Prosthecobacter sp.: one gene and its partner. The main gene of each other region encodes a partner of the protein of the gene in region 2 in a complex. Links are inferred from orthologs where the notes say so. Each region holds a gene or a part of one and is shown on either strand. Other genes may lie near its edges. The genes, in order: dnaN and dnaX.

What was found.
Region 1: the proteins of dnaX (region 2) and dnaN are in contact, whole or in part, in a cryo-EM structure (PDB 8GIZ), measured with the Escherichia coli proteins. The link is inferred for Prosthecobacter sp. from one-to-one orthologs.

The regions. Positions count from the first base shown.
Region 1 is NZ_JAXMIH010000008.1:673,616-676,916, reverse strand. The notes cover bases 100-3,081. They hold dnaN (DNA polymerase III subunit beta), read right to left. Parts: upstream 2,149-3,081; coding sequence 1,051-2,148; downstream 100-1,050. Other genes in these bases: U1A53_RS11150 (hypothetical protein), read right to left, coding at 2,255-2,944; U1A53_RS11160 (hypothetical protein), read right to left, coding at 528-1,019; U1A53_RS11165 (prephenate dehydrogenase/arogenate dehydrogenase family protein), read right to left, coding at 100-412. In the rest of the region: more of U1A53_RS11165, read right to left, coding at 1-99; U1A53_RS11140 (hypothetical protein), read right to left, coding at 3,113-3,301. UniProt on the Escherichia coli protein: Confers DNA tethering and processivity to DNA polymerases and other proteins. Acts as a clamp, forming a ring around DNA (a reaction catalyzed by the clamp-loading complex) which diffuses in an ATP-independent manner freely and bidirectionally along dsDNA.
Region 2 is NZ_JAXMIH010000015.1:157,528-160,710, forward strand. What follows is about bases 103-2,966. They hold dnaX (DNA polymerase III subunit gamma/tau), read left to right. Parts: upstream 103-560; coding sequence 561-2,372; downstream 2,373-2,966. Other genes in these bases: U1A53_RS18080 (hypothetical protein), read left to right, coding at 103-461; U1A53_RS18090 (peptide MFS transporter), read left to right, coding at 2,426-2,966. In the rest of the region: more of U1A53_RS18080, read left to right, coding at 1-102; more of U1A53_RS18090, read left to right, coding at 2,967-3,183. UniProt on the Escherichia coli protein: Part of the beta sliding clamp loading complex, which hydrolyzes ATP to load the beta clamp onto primed DNA to form the DNA replication pre-initiation complex.

The DNA of each region.
Region 1 (3,301 bases), on a different replicon or contig from region 2:
TCGCATGCGCGAGGCCGGTGCGCTGCGATCCTGCCATGGGATGACTGCCGAGGAAGGCGGCCTTGGTTCCCGCAAAGACCGGCTCCAGCGCAGTCACAACGCTGCCTTTCACACTGCCCACGTCGGTCACGATCAAATCATCCGCCAGGTCGCATGAGGCGATCTGGCGTGCGATGTCCGGCATGTGCTGGATCGGCATGCACAGCACGGCCAGAGAAGCGTCTCGAATGGTTTCGGCAATGTCGGTGGAGGCAGTGACGGCGGGCAGCTCCCGCCTGACCTCCTGCACGGCGTCCTCACGGCGTGCCCAGACGCGGATTTCCATGCCTGGCATGCGCTGCTGGATTGTTTTGACCAGCGATCCGCCAAGCAAACCGGGGCTGAAGATGGCGATGGAACGTTCGATGGACACGAAGCGAAGAAGGGGAAGGCATTCCACGGCACGAACGGGGTCGGCCAACAGAAATCAAGGCTTCCTCACGCCGCGCTCGATTTGACTGGACGATCCCTGGCGACCGGGCCGGGGATCAAGGCACGCGGAAGATTTTGCCGGTGTATGGGCAGCGAGCCTTCTGGCCGGACTGGAAGTCGCGCACATCAATGGCCTGACCATTTGGATCAAACGGGCTTTTCACAAAGCCGGGCTTGCCCGTAATGCGGGTAGCAAAGGGAATCTCGGCGGGAGCAGGAGGCGGAGTCGGATTGGTGGGCGGAGTGTTGCCAGGAGGTGTGACCGTCACCGGAGGCGGGGCTGTGGTTGCACCAGTCGTTGGTGGAGGTGTGACGTTGTCACCCGTCACTGGAGCATTGGGATTCGGTGGCTGCACTGCCGCAGCATTGGGATCCGCCATGTTCACCCCTTCGAAGTACTGGGTCTGCTCTGGTGGCACGCCATAACGAGGCGGCACATCAAGCGAACGACCACGCGGGCCTCTTGGCGGAGGAGGTGTGGGACCGTAGCATGCGGTCAAACTGGAGGCGATCGCTAACAGCAAGAAGGCTTGCAGGTGACGTTTCATGGCGTGTTCAGGTTGGGGAAAAATGGCGGGATCAGGCGTTCACACGCATGGGCATCAGCACATAGAGGAAGTTCGTGCCGCTGCGCAGCACGCCGGGGCTGATTTCATCAATGAGATGCAGATGAACCTCGTCGGCACTCAGGTTTCGCAGCGGAGCCATCGCAAACTCCGGATTGAAGGCGATGGTGATCGACGCGCCCTTGTAATTGATGGCCAGCGTTTCACGCGCCTCACCCACATCAGGCGAGGAAGCAACGATTTCGACGCTGCCGGGCGTGAAGATGAATTTGATCGAATTGGATTTTTCCGTGACGAGCAATGACACACGTGAAATGGCCCGGAGGAAAGCCTCGCGCTCCAGCGGGATGCGCTCCTTCGATTCGCCGGGGATGACCTGACGGTAGTTCGGGTAGTTGCCGTCGATGAGCTTGCTGACGAGCAGGCTGTCGCCGAGATCGAAACCGACCTGAGAACCGGTGACACGAATGGCCACTTCGCCAGAGTCGCCCAGCAGGCGGGAAAGCTCGTTCACGGCCTTGGTGGGCACGATGATATCGATTTCCTGGCTCTGCGGGAACTCCAGCTCCTGCTCGACCATCGCGAGGCGGCGGCCATCAGTGGCGACCATCGTGAGGGCGTTGTCCTTGAAGGAGAACAGGATGCCGTTGAGCACGTAGCGCGTTTCGTCAGTGGAAATGGCGTAACTGGTCTTGCGCAGGCAATCGCGCAGCACCTGCTGCTCGATGCGGAACTCACGCGCATCATCGAAGCGGGGCAACGCGGGGAATTCCTCGCTGGTAAGGCCGAGCACTTTGAAATAGCTGGGACCGCTGCGGATGGAGGCGACGTTTTTCTCATCGACCTTCACTTCAATTTCCTCCGACGGGAGTTCGCGGATGATGGTGGCCAGCCGGCGTGCCGGGAGGGTGGTGGCGCCGGGCTCATCGACCTCGGCAGGCACTGAACAGGTCACACCGACATCGAGATCGGTGGTGGTGAGTTCGAGCATGCCATCCTTCGCCTTGAGCAGGACATTGGAGAGAATGGCGAGTGTGGTGCGCGAACTGACCACGTGCTGAACCTGGTTGATGGCTCCCAGGAAGGATTCCTTGCTGATGGTGAACTTCATATAAAATGCCTGCTTTGGGGCGATTTGTTAACAAACCCCGATGAAACGGCAAGGATATTGAGCGGAAAAATCCGGGTGTCTAACTGCAATCTGAATTCCTTCATATTCAGGGCGGACTCAGTTTTCGTGGTGAGGACTCAAATCGGGCCGGGACGGAAACGCCAAAAACCTGAGGTTTGGTCTGCGGAACAGGTGATGCCGCCGGGGCCAGATGGTTGAAGAAATCGTCAAAACGCAGGCTGCATTGCAGGCGGCGCTGGCTGCCATCAATCTTCGGATTCACCTGAATGACAGCTTCGGCAAAGGGTGCTTGTGACTTGATCGCCTGGGCACGCGTGCGGGCTTCTTCAAGACTGAGTGTTTTGTCCTTGATGACGGCGTTCAGGTTTTCGAGGGCCGCCTTGGTGACCGGGTGCCATAGCCTGGCCCAGACTTCAGGCGTCACCGTCACCGTCTGCACGTTCGTCCAACGCTTTTCCGCAGGTGTCTCCTGCTCCCAGAATCCAACGATGAGCAGAAAAGCCTCGTCGATCTCAAACTGCCGCAATGCATCTCCCAGGCCAATGGGCGTGCCATGCTTGGCAGCTTTGGGGTTCACGGGAATGCGACCGTGATCAGGATTGGCCTCGGCGGGGATGTCCCATTTTTGCGTGTAATTCTTTGGCTGATAGCCGCCAAAGAAGGTGTCGCGCAGCCATTGCTCAAACAGCAGGCCGTGACTTTGCACTTCGCGCGCGGCGGAATCCGGCGGCAGAATGATGGCGGCCGCCATAAAAAGGATCAGCAGTGGCTTCATGGCGGTGATCCTGTGCGAGGTTTGGTGGAGCATAGCGGGTTCGAACCGCTGACCTCCTGCATGCCATGCAGGCGCTCTACCAACTGAGCTAATGCCCCGGAAATAAAACCGGCTCCCCTTGGATTTGGGGAGCCGGAGACTAGCAAAGGCGTCTGTTTTGACAAGCGCTTATTTCTTCTTTGAAGCACCACCTTTGGTGGGAGCGGCTTCAGGAGCCGGAGCTGCAGGCGCAGGTGCACCCGCCTGAGGCTTCGGCAGTTTCTCATAGATTTTTTTCGACTCGGCCTTGTCAGCATCAGACATTTTGGCTTCGAGCTGGGCGATCACGTTTGCAGTCACATCAATATCCGCCTTGTT
Region 2 (3,183 bases):
CCCGCCTGCGTGCCGCGAACCTGCCGGTGAACGACAATCTCGTGAATCGCTGCCTCACCGCGCTCAAGGATGGCGGCGAAAAAGCACTCGCCGAGGTCATCAAGGAGTTTACATCCATGGAAGGAACCTTCGCCGGTCGTGTCACGATGCCGGACAAGACGGGCGCCTCGCTGAGAATCACCATCAAAGGCGGGCGCGTGACCGGCAGTTTCTCGCAGAGCACTTCACAGAACTTGGGCACTGTAAGCACCACCCGCCACTTTGCGGCCACCGTCACTGGCAAGATGGACCTTGCCTCGGGTGCCATTGAAATGCAGGCTAAAGGCAGGATCACAGCTACTGCTACGGCGGACAAAAAGACACAGACTCACAGCATGGAAGGGGAGTGGACTTTCCGCGGCAGCTTCAACGGCAACGGCTACAAGGGGTCCACAGAAATGCCGTGGAGCGTGTCGCATTGAAATGGCGCGAGGATTAGTTTCGTCACCCTGCTCGTTCAAAGTTGCTGTGAATGCGGTGGAAGCTCTTGCTCAGGTGGGCACGTTCGCTAGCCTGACCTCGTGAGTTACCAAGTTTTTGCCCGGAAATACCGCCCCCAGACTTTCGAAGATGTGCTCGGACAGGACCATGTCGTGAGAACATTGAGGAATGCCATCGCCCAGCAGCGGCTGGCGCATGCTTATCTGTTTGTCGGGCCGCGTGGTACGGGAAAGACCTCGACGGCACGTATTTTCGCCAAGGCGCTGTGCTGCAAGGAGGGGCCGAGCATTGATTTTGATCCGAATGACGAGCTGTGCGTCGAAATCGCCGAAGGGCGCTGCATGGACGTGCTGGAGATCGACGGTGCGAGCAACAATGGTGTGGAGCAGGTGCGCGAACTGCGGGACAACGTGAAGTATGCCCCCTCGCGTTGCCGGTACAAAATCTACTACATCGACGAGGTACACATGCTGACGACCGGGGCCTTCAACGCGCTGCTCAAGACGCTGGAAGAGCCGCCGCCGCACGTGAAGTTCATCTTTGCCACAACGGAGCCGAACAAGATCCTGCCGACGATCATCAGCCGCTGTCAGCGTTTTGACCTGCGCCGCATTCCAAATGCAGTGATCGCGAAGCATCTGCTGCACATCGCGAAGCTGGAAAAGGTGAATCTGGATGAGAAGGCCGCATATGCGATTGGCAAAGGAGCGGAAGGCGGGATGCGCGATGCGCAGTCGATGCTGGACCAGTTGGTGGCATTCTGTGGCGAACACATCACCGAGCAGGACGTGCTGGACGTGTTTGGCTTCACTTCCGGCGAAGCGGTCGCGCAACTGGCGCGGCACATCCTCGAAAGCGACACCGTGGGCGCGTTGCGGGCTGTCTATGAGCAGAACGAGGCAGGCAAAGAGCTGGGGCGTTTCCTGGGAGATCTGATCCAGCATTTCCGCACGCTGTTGGTGCAGCAGGCCGATCCTGAGGCTGCGGCGGAAGATTTGAGCCCGGAGGTGATTGAGGAAGTCATCGCACAGGCTGGCATGGCCAACACGGAGCAACTGCTGCGCATCGTTGATGGTCTCGCGGAAGTGGACTCACGCATGCGCTGGGCCAGCAACAAGCGGCTGCATTTTGAACTCGGTGTGATCCAGGCGGTGCAGAGCCTCAATGAAGTTTCGATCAGCGATGTGATTGATGCGCTGGATGGCGGCAGTGGTGCAGGTCTGCCGAAGCAGGCACCGAGGACGCAGCCGACGGTGCAGGTGAGCCGTGCGCCAGATCCTGTGAAAGCCGTCGAACCGGTCAAGCCGCAAGCCGCCGTCGTGCGTGAGGAACAGCCTGCGCCGGTAGCCGCCAAGGTGGAAGAGCCAGAACCGGTGATGCCTGAGCCAGTGGAAGCAAAAGAAGCGGTGAGCGAGACGGATTTTTGGCCGCAATTGGTCACACAGGTGCAGGAACGGCGCCCATTGGCGGTTTCATGGTTGCAGGCCGGCACGATGCTCGGCATCACGCGTAACACGATCAAGGTGGGCTTTCCGCCGACGGAGAGTTTTGCCCGCGACAGCCTGCTGCGGCCTGCGCAGGTGAGTTTTCTCGAATCTATGGCCCAGGAACTTCTCGGCAAGCCGATGAAGTTCGAATTCGTGCTGGATGCGAGCTTGAAGCCGCCTGCGTTTTCCGAGATCGGCCTGGGATTGATGGATGATCCACCGCCCGCTGCCAAACCTGCGTCCACACCGAAGGCGGAGGCCAAACCCGCGCCGAAAGAGGAAGCAAAGAAACCTGCCGCAGCGGTAGAACCTGCGCCCGCCAAGGCCAGCGATGACTTTTACAACGATCCGCTGATTCAAAGCGCGATGGTGAAGTTCAAGGCGAAGCTGGTGCCCGCAGGCTGAGGAACCATTGGCGTTTTGAGGAATGCCGTCTTGGATGGCGGACTCCTCACGCCATGACTTCTGAACCCACCGGCCATCCCCGCGGCATCTACACGCTGTTCTTCACGGAAATGTGGGAACGCTTCAGTTACTACGGCATGCGGGCGTTGCTGGTGCTTTACATGGTGGCCGAAGTGCAACGTGGCGGCATGGGGTTGACGGATGAGATGGCCGCCGCGATCTACGGACTTTACACGGCGCTGGTGTACATGACTGCCTTGCCGGGTGGCTGGGTGGGGGACCGGCTTCTTGGGGCTAAATCGGCGGTGTGGTGGGGAGGCGTCATCATTGCCTGCGGCCATCTGGTGCTGGGCATTCATCGCACCGAGGCATTCTTCATCGGTTTGATCCTGGTGGCGTTCGGTTCAGGACTTCTGAAATCGAACATGAGCGCGCTGGTGGGCCAGCTTTATCCTGAAGGCGGCGCACGTCGTGATGCGGGCTTCACGTTGTTCTACATGGGCATCAATCTCGGCGCGTTTCTCGGCCAGATGCTCTGCGGCTGGCTGGGCGAAGGAGTCGGCTGGCGCTGGGGTTTTTCAGCGGCGGCGGTGGGAATGTTTCTCGGGCTGGTGCAGTTCAAAGCCACGAGCAGGCATGTGATGCAGATCGGCGAGCGCGTCGAGCATGCGGGGCAGAACGTGAAGCGTGAATGGATTTTGCTATGGCTGTCACTCGTGGCGGTGATCACGGTGGTCGTTCTGTGTGTGACCGGGGTGATTCAAATCGACGTGCTTGCGCTCGCCAAGAGCACGGCGTGGTTCATCGGTGG